3 regions of the Streptomyces sp. NPDC014894 genome follow, and region 3 is predicted to be linked to each of the others. Evidence: riboswitches for the same ligand, from Rfam matches in the RefSeq annotation. Region 3 holds a riboswitch; each other region holds the start of a gene.
The links. A riboswitch is a leader RNA that binds a small molecule or an ion and turns the genes downstream of it on or off. The one in region 3 is predicted to bind cyclic di-AMP.
Positions count from the first base shown of each region.

Region 1: it holds a riboswitch for cyclic di-AMP, as region 3 does, so the genes downstream of both, ACF089_RS32500 (M23 family metallopeptidase) here and ACF089_RS29370 (C40 family peptidase) in region 3, are expected to answer to the same signal.
Region 2: it holds a riboswitch for cyclic di-AMP, as region 3 does, so the genes downstream of both, ACF089_RS24740 (transglycosylase family protein) here and ACF089_RS29370 (C40 family peptidase) in region 3, are expected to answer to the same signal.

Region 1 covers NZ_JBIBWD010000019.1:137,762-141,028, reverse strand. The annotation lists gene ACF089_RS32505 (PrsW family intramembrane metalloprotease) at 1-278, shown strand, start outside; gene ACF089_RS32500 (M23 family metallopeptidase) at 492-1,580, opposite strand; cyclic di-AMP (ydaO/yuaA leader) riboswitch at 1,592-1,748, opposite strand; gene ACF089_RS32495 (PP2C family protein-serine/threonine phosphatase) at 1,991-3,127, opposite strand.
Region 2 covers NZ_JBIBWD010000010.1:254,599-257,865, reverse strand. The annotation lists gene eno (phosphopyruvate hydratase) at 1-145, opposite strand, end outside; gene ACF089_RS24740 (transglycosylase family protein) at 453-1,193, opposite strand; cyclic di-AMP (ydaO/yuaA leader) riboswitch at 1,197-1,370, opposite strand; gene ACF089_RS24735 (transglycosylase family protein) at 1,632-2,675, opposite strand; gene ACF089_RS24730 (cytochrome P450) at 2,859-3,267, opposite strand, start outside.
Region 3 covers NZ_JBIBWD010000015.1:67,969-71,235, forward strand. The annotation lists gene ACF089_RS29365 (alpha/beta hydrolase) at 1-18, opposite strand, end outside; cyclic di-AMP (ydaO/yuaA leader) riboswitch at 1,049-1,206, shown strand; gene ACF089_RS29370 (C40 family peptidase) at 1,209-1,685, shown strand; gene ACF089_RS29375 (ATP-binding protein) at 1,788-2,219, opposite strand; gene ACF089_RS29380 (helix-turn-helix domain-containing protein) at 2,464-3,267, shown strand, end outside.

The DNA of each region.
Region 1 (3,267 bases), on a different contig from region 3:
CCCGTGACATGGCCCGCCGGATGCGGGGGCCGGCGGCCGCGCACGCGGTGACGGAGTACCAGCGGTTCGCGACCTCGCTGGCGTTTCTGCGCCACCGGGCGGGCCGGGGCGCGGCCGATCCGGATTTCGTGGCGCGGGAGCAGGAGCTGCTGCACCACATGTGGCAGCGGAAGGACGAGGCGGCTCCGGCGCTGACGTACGCGGCGCGGGCGACGGGCCGGGTGTGGGTGCCCCCGCCGTACCGGGACTACGAGGGGTACAACCCCTACCGGGGCTGACCGGGTCCCGGCGGGCGGAGGGACGGGACCCGGCGGCCCTGGCATCGGGGGGTGTGGTGCCAGGACCGCCGGGAGCTGTGTGTACGAAGGGCGCCGCCGCGCGGGCCTCGGCCCCGAAGGGCCGGGACCGGGGGGCGAACGGATCGGGCCCGTAGGCCCACGCCCGAAGGACTCCGGCGCGTGGGGCTCGGGCCCGCTGGGCCCCGGCCCCGGTCAGACCGTGAGGCCATTGCCTCGCAGCCAGGACAGCGGGTCGATGCCGGAGCCGCCCGGCGTCTTGACCTCGAGGTGCAGATGGGGGGCGGAGGAGTTGCCCGTGGAGCCGACCCGGCCGATGGTCTCGCCCGGAGCCACCTTCTGGCCGGGGCTCACGGTCATCGAGGACAGGTGGGCGTACCAGACCTCCGTGCCGTCGGACAGCTCCAGCACGACGCGGTAGCCGTACGAGCCGGACCAGCCGGCCGAGGTGATGGTGCCGGTGGTCACGGCCTTGGCCGGGGTGCCGGCCGGGGCCGCGAAGTCGAGACCGGTGTGCTGGCCGGAGGACCACATCGAGCCGGACTGGCCGTAGGTGGCGGTGATCCGGTACGAGGAGGTCGGCAGGGAGAAGTTCCCGGCGGCCTTGGCGGCGCGCTCGGCCTCGGCCTTCGCCGCCGCCTCCCGCTCGGCCTTCTCCTCGGCCCGCTGCTGGGCCTCCTTCTCCGCCTTCTCCGCGGCCTTCTTGGCCTCGGCCTTCTCCTTGGCGCGCTCCTGGGCCTCCTTCTCCGCCTTCTCGGCGGCCTTGGCGGCCTTCTCGGCGGCGGCCTTCTCAGCGGCGGCCTGGGCCATGGCCTCGGCGCCCGCCTGCTGCTCCTCGGCCTGCTCCAGGATGCGGGAGCGCAGCGCCTCGGCGGCGGTGGTGGTGCTCTGCTGGGCGCCGACCTCCTCGCCGATGCCGCCCATCGTCTCGTACCCGGAGGCGTCGGCGGTGTCGGCGGTGTCCGGCTCGGCCGCGTCCTCGGACATGAAAGAGCCGATGCCGGGAAGGGATTCGACATCGGGCAGCGATATGGAGACGGCCGGTTTGTTCTGCGCGGTGGCGATGCCGCCGGCTCCGACGGCGGCGATCACACCGACGCCGAGCACGGTGGAGCTGCGGGCGAATCCGCCGCGCTGCTTGATCACCCGATGGCGGTGCCGGCCGCGCACCGGACGCACGGTCTCCGCGGTGGGATTCCACTCACCGACGGACCGTTCGGCCCCGTCCTCGCTGAAGACACCGGTCCTGAAAGGCGATTCCGGGGCAGGGGTGTTGGACGCCACTGAGGCGCACTCCTTTCCTTCCTTCTCGCCTACCGGGTTAGCTGACGGGTTCGGAGCAGGAAGGTCTCCTACGGGCGTCGCTCACCGCGAACTGTGCGGCGGACGAAGCCCGATTCACCCCAATTGGTGGTTCCCCGGTTCCCTTGCGGGATTCGGCGCTCGCGCACGGCGCCGTCCTGACGACGGCTGGGCGACCGCGCTGCGTTATCGAACGTTAATAGACACGCGGTCCGGATTCCAAGTTGTTCCGAGTGATCTTTAATCTCTTTGCCATGGACTTACCCGGACACAAGCAGCCGGATTCGGGCGACTTGAGCGCCCGTCGGGAGCCACAAAAGAACTGACGGTATATCAATTGTTATCAGAGGGCTCTGTATTGACTACGCAGCGTGCGGGTCTTTATGCCGCCCTCACAGGCGGATCCCGCCGCGCAGCCGGTCTTCCGGACGCTTGGCCTCCGGCGGCCGGACCACCGCGAGCAGCGCCATGTCGTCCGTCGCGCCCCCGCCCGTATGCCGGCGCACATCGTCCAGCAGCCCGTCCAGCAGCTCCCCGGGCCCGGAGAAGACCCGGCCGCGCAGCCGCACCGCCGGGTCGTAGAACACCCCCCGGGCGTCCCGGGCCTCGGAGAGCCCGTCGGTGTAGAGCAGCAGGGTGGCACCCGGCGGCAGCGGATACTCCTCCGCCCGGTCCGGCAGCGCCCCCAGCTCGCCCATGGAGAGCGGCAGCGCGTACTCGGCGGGCTCCAGGACGTCCAGCCCGCCGTCCGGACGGAGCAGCAGCGGCGGCGGGTGGCCGCGGTTCACCAGCCGTACGGCGCCGCCGCCGCGCGGGATCTCCGCCAGCACGGCGGTCGTGAACGCCTCGAAGGCGTCCAGGGTCTCCCGCCGGCGGGCCTCGCGGGTCAGCGCCCGCTCCAGCCGCCCGGTCACCCCCTCCAGCGAACTCTCCTGCTCGGCGGCCTCGCGGAACGCGCCGATGGCGACCGCCACCGCCTCGACCGCGCCCAGCCCCTTGCCCCGTACGTCGCCGACCACCAGCCGGACGCCGTGCGGGGTGTCCTGTACGGCGAAGAGATCGCCGCCGATGAACGCGTCCGCGAGGGCGGCCTCGTAGCGGGCGGCGATCCGGAGCCCGCCGATCTCCTCGGCGGGGGTGGGCAGCACGGCCCGCTGTGCGGTCTCGGCGATCACCCGGGCGGAGGCCAGCCGCTCGCTGCCGCGCCGCACCACCCGGTTGATGAGCAGCGCCAGACCGGCCACCGTGATGACCGTGGCCAGCTCGGTGACGGCCATGGGGTCGGCGAACATGTCCTGGAGGACATGGAGCACGATCACCGCGGCCGTCGCCGCGATCCCGGTCCACAGGGTGATGAGCCAGGAGAAGAAGGGCGCGGCGATCAGCGGGGCCGCGGCGAACATCGGGGCGGCCGTGTACTTCACCGGGGTGGCCAGGTCGAAGACCACGCCGCCGAGGATCATCAGCGCGGGCAGCATCCGGACAAAGCGGCGGACGCCGGGCCCGCTGGGCTCCTCCTGCTGCGCCAAGGGTGCTCTCCCGACCGGTGCGCCGACGGCTGCGGGCACGGTTGAGCGCCCCTCTCAGCCTCGCGGCAACCGGTCGGCGGGGCGAGCGGCCGCCGTCCAACCGGGCGACACGAGGCCGGGCGGGGGCGGGCGGGCCGCGG
Region 2 (3,267 bases), on a different contig from region 3:
CGAAGGCACCGGTGGAGGCGCCGGACGGCACTGCAGCACGACCCGTGCTGCCGTCGTCGAGGCCAACCTCGACCTCGACCGTGGGATTGCCTCGGGAGTCCAGGATTTCCCGGGCTACGACGACGTCGATGGACGGCACGAGCATCTCCTTCTGGGATGTGACGCGTGAAGTGCAGGGTCTCTTTGGCCTTGCGACAAGAGCCTAACCGGCGGGCGGGTCCCGCCCTGCGGATGCCCGCCCCCTGGGACGAAAAAGGGGGTGAAGTCCAGCTCCCGGGGACGGACCGACCCTGCCTACTGACTGGTAACACAAGAGAGCCCCGGTCCGCGCGTTCGGGGGAAGCGCGCGGACCGGGGCGTTCCGCGACCCGCGGAGGGGCGGGGCCACGGCTCGGGTCGTACGGTCGGGCGGGGCGGCCCGGGGCGCCGGCCGCGAGGGCCGGCGGGGTGCGTCAGCTCAGGTCGAGCTGCTGGCCCACGTAGATGACGTCAGCGTCGTCGACGATGTCCTTGTTCAGCTCGAAGAGCTTGGACCAGCCGCCGTCGACCTTCTCGGCCGCGGCGATGGTGCTGAGGGTGTCGCCGGCCTTGACCTCGTACTCGCCGTCGCCCTTCTGGTAGCCGCCGGCGGGCTTCGACTGCGGCTGCTGCGCGGGCTGCGGGGCGGCGGCCGGGGCCTCGGTGCGCTCGGAGCGGGTGGTCGGGGCCTCGGTGCGCTGCTCGGGCTGGGCCTGCTGCGGGGCCTGCTGCTGCGGGGCCTGCTCGGCCTTCGGCTGGGTCTTCGGCTGCGGGGCCGCCTCGGCGGAGCCGCCGCCGTACGCGGCGTTGGACAGGCCGACGCCGCAGCTCGGCCACGCGCCCTTGCCCTGGCCGGCGAGGACCTTCTCGGCGATCTGGATCTGCTGGGCCTTGGACGCCTTGTCGGCGGTGGAGGCGTACGCGGTGCCGCCGTAACCGGCCCAGGTGGAGGCCGAGAACTGGAGGCCGCCGTAGTAGCCGTTGCCGGTGTTGATGGACCAATTGCCGCCGGACTCGCACTGGGCGACCTTGTCCCACTCGGCGGCGGTGGCCGCGGAGGCGGTGGAGGCGCCGATCAGCGGGGCGGCGACGGCCGCACCGGTGACACCGGCGAACGTGACGATACGGACAGCCTTGGACGGGCGGCGGTGCTTGCCCTTGCCGGAAAACAGCATGGAACGTCTCCTCACCGACGCCTACGAGGTGAGCTGTCGGGTTCGGGCCAAGTGAGTTGCCCGGTCACGCGTCCTTGCGCGCGACTTCACCCCTAGCCGGTTCCCGCCGTCGGATTCGACGGCCGGCGCCCGGCGCTTACCTGGGTCCCCCGCTCCTGCCTTCGGCGCACTGAGCGTCGTGTTCCCCCGACCGACGGCAGGATTCGGCGTGACGGTCGTGGTGCCCGCGGTGGCGAGCGGTTCAGACCGTAAGCGCACCTCTCCCCGATGTTCAAAGGAGAACATCGGGGAGAAATCGCCCATCGCGCCACTCCGGTACCTTGCGTTTCCGCAGGTCGGGCCTGGAATGCGAGATTCCGGAAGGCTATGTGGGCCAGTTACCGCAAAGAGACCCTTGTCTCATTTGAGCAAACTAGGACAGAGGGCATCGAACTGCCCCTACTTCGAGGCGAGGTCGAGGTTCTGGCCCGGGTGGATGAGATCGGGGTCGGAGCCCACGGTCTCGCGGTTCTCCTCATAGAGGGCGTTCCAGCCGCCGTCCAGCTTCTGCGCCTGGGCGATGGCCCAGAGGCTGTCGCCGGGCCGGACGGTGTACGCGCCGTCCTTCTCCTCCGCCTTGCCCTCCGCGGCCTCGTCCGCCGTCTTCTCGACGGCGTCACGGGCCGGGGACTCGCCCCGGGAGGGGTGTCCGGCGTCCGCCTCGCGCTCGGCGACCGGATCGCCGGTCGCGGTCCCGTCCTCGGGTACGGCCGTCTCGTCCTGCCCGTCGGAGCGGGGCGGTCCGCCGGCGGCGGGGGCGCCGTCCGACCCGTTCCCCGCCTTGGCGTCGTCCGTACGGTTCGAGCCGGTCGCCGGCTCCTCGGCGGGCTCGCCCCGGTGCTTGCCGGAGCCCTCGGGCTTCCCGGCGGGCTTCTCGGCGGCCTTGTCGGCCTTCTCGGCCTTCTCGGTGGCCTTGTCCGCCTTCTCCGTGGCCTTCCCCGCCTCCTCGGCGGCCTTCTCCGTCTTCTTGGCGACCTCCCGGTCGGCGCCGGGGCCGGTGCCGCCGGCTCTGTCCGCGCCGCTGCCCACGCCCTGGGTCGGACCCGGGGCCGGAGCCTTCGACTCCTTCGCCGCGCGCTCGGCCTTCTCGGCCGGGCTCGGGGAGGAGGACGGCTCCGTGCCGCCGGCGTCGGCCCCGAGGGTGAGACCCGCCATCGCGGCGCAGGAGGCCCAAGCCTTCGCGCCCTGTGCCGCAAGTACCTTCTCGGCCACATCTATCTGCTGCGAGCGGCTCGCGAGGTCGGCGCGGGAGGCGTACTCCGTACCGCCGAAGGCCTCCCAGGTCTCCTGGGAGAACTGGAGCCCGCCGTAGTAGCCGTTGCCGGTGTCGGCGCTCCACGCGCCGCCGCTCTCGCACTCCGCGACCCGGTCCCATGTCGTGGACTCGACCGCGGCCGCCGAACCCGCGCCGAGCAGGGGGATCGCGATGGCCGATCCCGTCACCCCCGCCGCGACGACGAGAGCCGGAACCTGGCGGGGTCGGCGATGTCGCCCATTCCCGGAGAGCATACGGTTGCCTTTCGCCTGACTGCTTGAGACGGGGTGAACGTAGCCGCACTCGAACACGCGTCACAAGTCGATGCAGCGGAGATCACGCGAAAGTCACAATCCTGACGGACCGTCAATTCAACGCCCCGTGAACTCCACCGGCAGGGTCCGCAATCCACGCATAATCAGCCCTCCGCGCCATCGCAGATCCGCCGGATCCGCGGCCAGCCGAAGGTCCGGCAGCCTTCTGAGCAGGGTGGCGATGGCCGTCTGCCCCTCCAGCCGGGCGAGCGGCGCGCCGAGGCAGTAGTGGATGCCGTGCCCGTACCCCAAGTGCTGGTTGTCGCGCCGGGAAAGGTCGAGTACGTCCGGTTCCGAAAATCTCTCCGGATCGCGGTCCGCGGCGGCCAGCACCACGAGCACCGGATCCCCCGCCGCGATCCGCTCGCCGCCGAGGACCAGTTCCTCGGTGGCGAACCGCCATGTGGCCACCTCGACCGGCCCGTCGTACCGCAGCAGCTCCTCCAGTCCGGTCGCCAGCAGCCCG
Region 3 (3,267 bases):
GCCGGTAGCGCCGAACATCGCTGTGCGTCTCACCAGGAACTTCCCTTCTCTCGTCGAGTCCTTCGGGGGATCCTCGCGTGTGAGGGGTGTGCGGCGACAGGTCGTACTGCTGTTTCTTTACCGAACCAATAACCGGTGCTCCGAGTCCCGCTGAGCGGTACATCACCGGACAGGGACGCGAACAGGCCATCGGAATGACCAATTCCGGCCGATCGGATCGGGCGCGGCGAACCCTCTCCGGGGCGGCGCGAGTTGACCGTGCGCACAAAACGGGCGCGGGCAGGCGCGCGGACGCGGACAGGGGCGCGGGTGCGAATCAGGCAAGACCGCGTACAGAGTGACGAAGGCGGACACAACTCCGCCCCCTTGGTCACGCGGTGATAACGGGACCGCTCGGGGGCGGCGACAGCGGCGCGGGGTCAGCCGATGAGACCGGGACCGGCCGCCCGCACGCCGTCGCGCGCAGGCTGCCGGACCGGTCCAGGACGCCCCGGACCGGCGTCGGCCGTCGCGGCCGCCGGAGGCTTCCCGCACCGGGCCGCCGCCGCCCGACCGCCTCCGCATACGGCTCCGCCGGCCACGGCGGCCGAGTCCGCACGAGCCGGCTCCAACGGAATCACATATGCCACGTACACGTCATATCGCCCGTGCATTCCGTATATCTCTGGCGAAAACCGGCCCTGGCGAGGCCCTCCCGGGGCGGCCGACCCGAGGACCCGTCAACCGCCGTTCGAGTGCCGGGAGTGGTCATCCGTTTGATGTAGGCGACGCCCCCACGGCGACTGGGGCCGAGTTGCGCATCACAGAGGGCGATCTCTTGGAATGCTGTATTCCGGCGCTGGTACGGGCATGCTCAGGTGTCGAGGGCCGGACCGCCCCGGGGCGCTGTCCACCTGAACAGACCAAGGGTGTTAAAACTCACATATCGCCGTTTCCGCTCGGAAATCTGACACCTCGTGGGTCAAGATCCGTGGGACGACAAGCCCCCGTCACCTCGGCGGGGCAGTCCGAGCGGACGCCGAGTCCTGCCGCCGCTTCGGATGACTGGTCGACAGAAGTGCTTCGGCAGGAGTGGAGGACCCAAGCAGTACGGGGCATCCGGGAGATCCGGAAGTCCCTCGGGGTGAAGCCGCGTCATGCGGCCGGGCACCTTCGTCCGCCCGAACCCGACAGGTCATCCTTCACAGGCGGCTGACGAAGGGTTGCGCATGAGTGCGCAGAAAAACGTCCCGTACCTGATGAGTCGGGCGGGGGCCGTGTCGGCCCTCACCCTCGCCGCTGTCGGCGGATCGCTGCTCGTGCCGGGGGGCACGTCCGAGGCGTACGCCGCGTCGTCCCACGCGGGCAAGGCACTCAAGGTGGCGGCCTCGAAGAAGGGCGCTCCCTACGGATACGGAGCAGCGGGCCCCTCCCGCTTCGACTGCTCAGGTCTGACGGTCTACTCGTACAAGAAGGCGGGCAAGAAGCTGCCGCGTACGGCACACCAGCAGTACAACAAGACGAAGAAGGTTTCCTCCTCGTCGCGCAAGGCCGGAGACCTGGTGTTCTTCCACTCCGGCGGCTACGTCTACCACGTCGGCATCTATGCCGGGAAGGGGAAGATCTGGCACTCGCCCAAGAGGGGTTCGTGGGTGAAGCTGGACAAGATCTGGACCAAGAGCGTCAAGTACGGCCGGGTGCGCTGACAGCACGCCACCGGGCCCGCGCCGACCGCCGGTGACCTTCCGGCGGTCGGCGCGGGGCGTCCATGGGGCCGGGGGCCGCCGCCGTCCGCGGCGGCCCTTCGGTCAGCCGGAGGCCCGCGCGGCCCACGGAAGGGCGATCCAGACGGTCTTGCCGCCCTCCTCGGTCGGGGTGACCGTCAGTTTTCCGCCGTTCGCCGCCGTGAGACTGCGCACGATCACCATCCCCCTGCCGTTGTCCTGGCGCACCGCGGCGGGCAGCCGCTGGGGCCAGCGCGGGTGGCTGTCGGTCACCCCGATCCGCAGCCGGTCGTCCCGTTCCAGTTCCAGTTCGACGGTGAAGGTCGGCGACTGGCCGAAGGTGTGCTGCACGGCGTTGGTGGCGAGTTCCGAGACGATCAGCCGGATGGTGTCGACGGCGTCGCTCCCGGCCGGCAGACCCCATTCGCGGACCACGTCCGCGACGAATTTCCGGGCCACGGAGACCGAGGCCGGATCGCTCGGCAGAGTGACGGAAGCTTCCTGAAGGTCTGCCATGACGACGCCGTCCCTTTCCCACCGCGGCCGGGCTCCGAACTCGAAGCGGAGGGTTGCGCGGGCGGCCGCGGATTGCGCTGGTGGCCAGAGTGCCACTCATCGTGCCCCGGTAGGAGTCGATCCCCCAAGATATGCATATATCTGTCGCTCAAAGCGGTGAACTCTGCGACGCGAGACCGTATTCGGCGGCCGGAACCACTTGGATCGCGGGCGAACCGATCCGATGGAACGGAAGGGATGCCCCATGCAGCACGGTCCGGCGGTGCGCCGCCGCAGGCTGGGCGAGGAACTCCGCAGACACCGGCTGGCCGCCCGGCTCACCAGCCGTCGCGCCGCCGAACTGGCCGGCTGGCACCAGTCCAAGGTGAGCCGGATCGAGACCGGCGCCAGCGGGGTCAAGGCCGAGGACGTGACCCTGCTGCTCGATCTCTACCAGGTCGGCGATCCCGAGCCGCGGCTGCTTCTGGAGCGGCTGGCCGGAGCCGCGGACGGCCGGGAGAGCGGCTGGTGGAAGGCGTATCAGGGGCTGCTGCCCGCCGAGTACCGGGACTTCATCAGCCTGGAGTCGCAGGCGGGATCGGTGCGCACGGTGGAGACCTCGGTGGTGCCGGGGCTGCTCCAGACCCCGGAGTACGCGCGGGCGGTGACCCGGGCGACCCTCACCGAGCTGCCCGAGGAGAGCGTCGCGTCCCTCGCCGAGGTGCGGATCGCCCGTCAGGCGGTGCTGCGCGCGGAGCCGCCGCCCGAACTGAGCGTCCTGGTGGACGAGGCCGCGCTGCGGCGCGAGATCGGCGGGCCCCGGGTGATGCGGGAGCAGCTGCGGGCACTGTCCGCCGCGGCCGAACTTCCCCAGGTGCGGCTCCAGGTGGTGCCGTTCTCGGCCGGTGGCTATGCCGGACTGGCCGGTTCTTTCGTTATCTTCTCCTTTCCGAACACTTCCGATCTGGATGTGGTCGTTCTTGACCACCTGACGAGTAGCCTCTATCTGGAACGGGCAGAGGATCTGGCGGTGTACGGCGCGGCCTTCGCGATGACGCAGGCGCGTGCG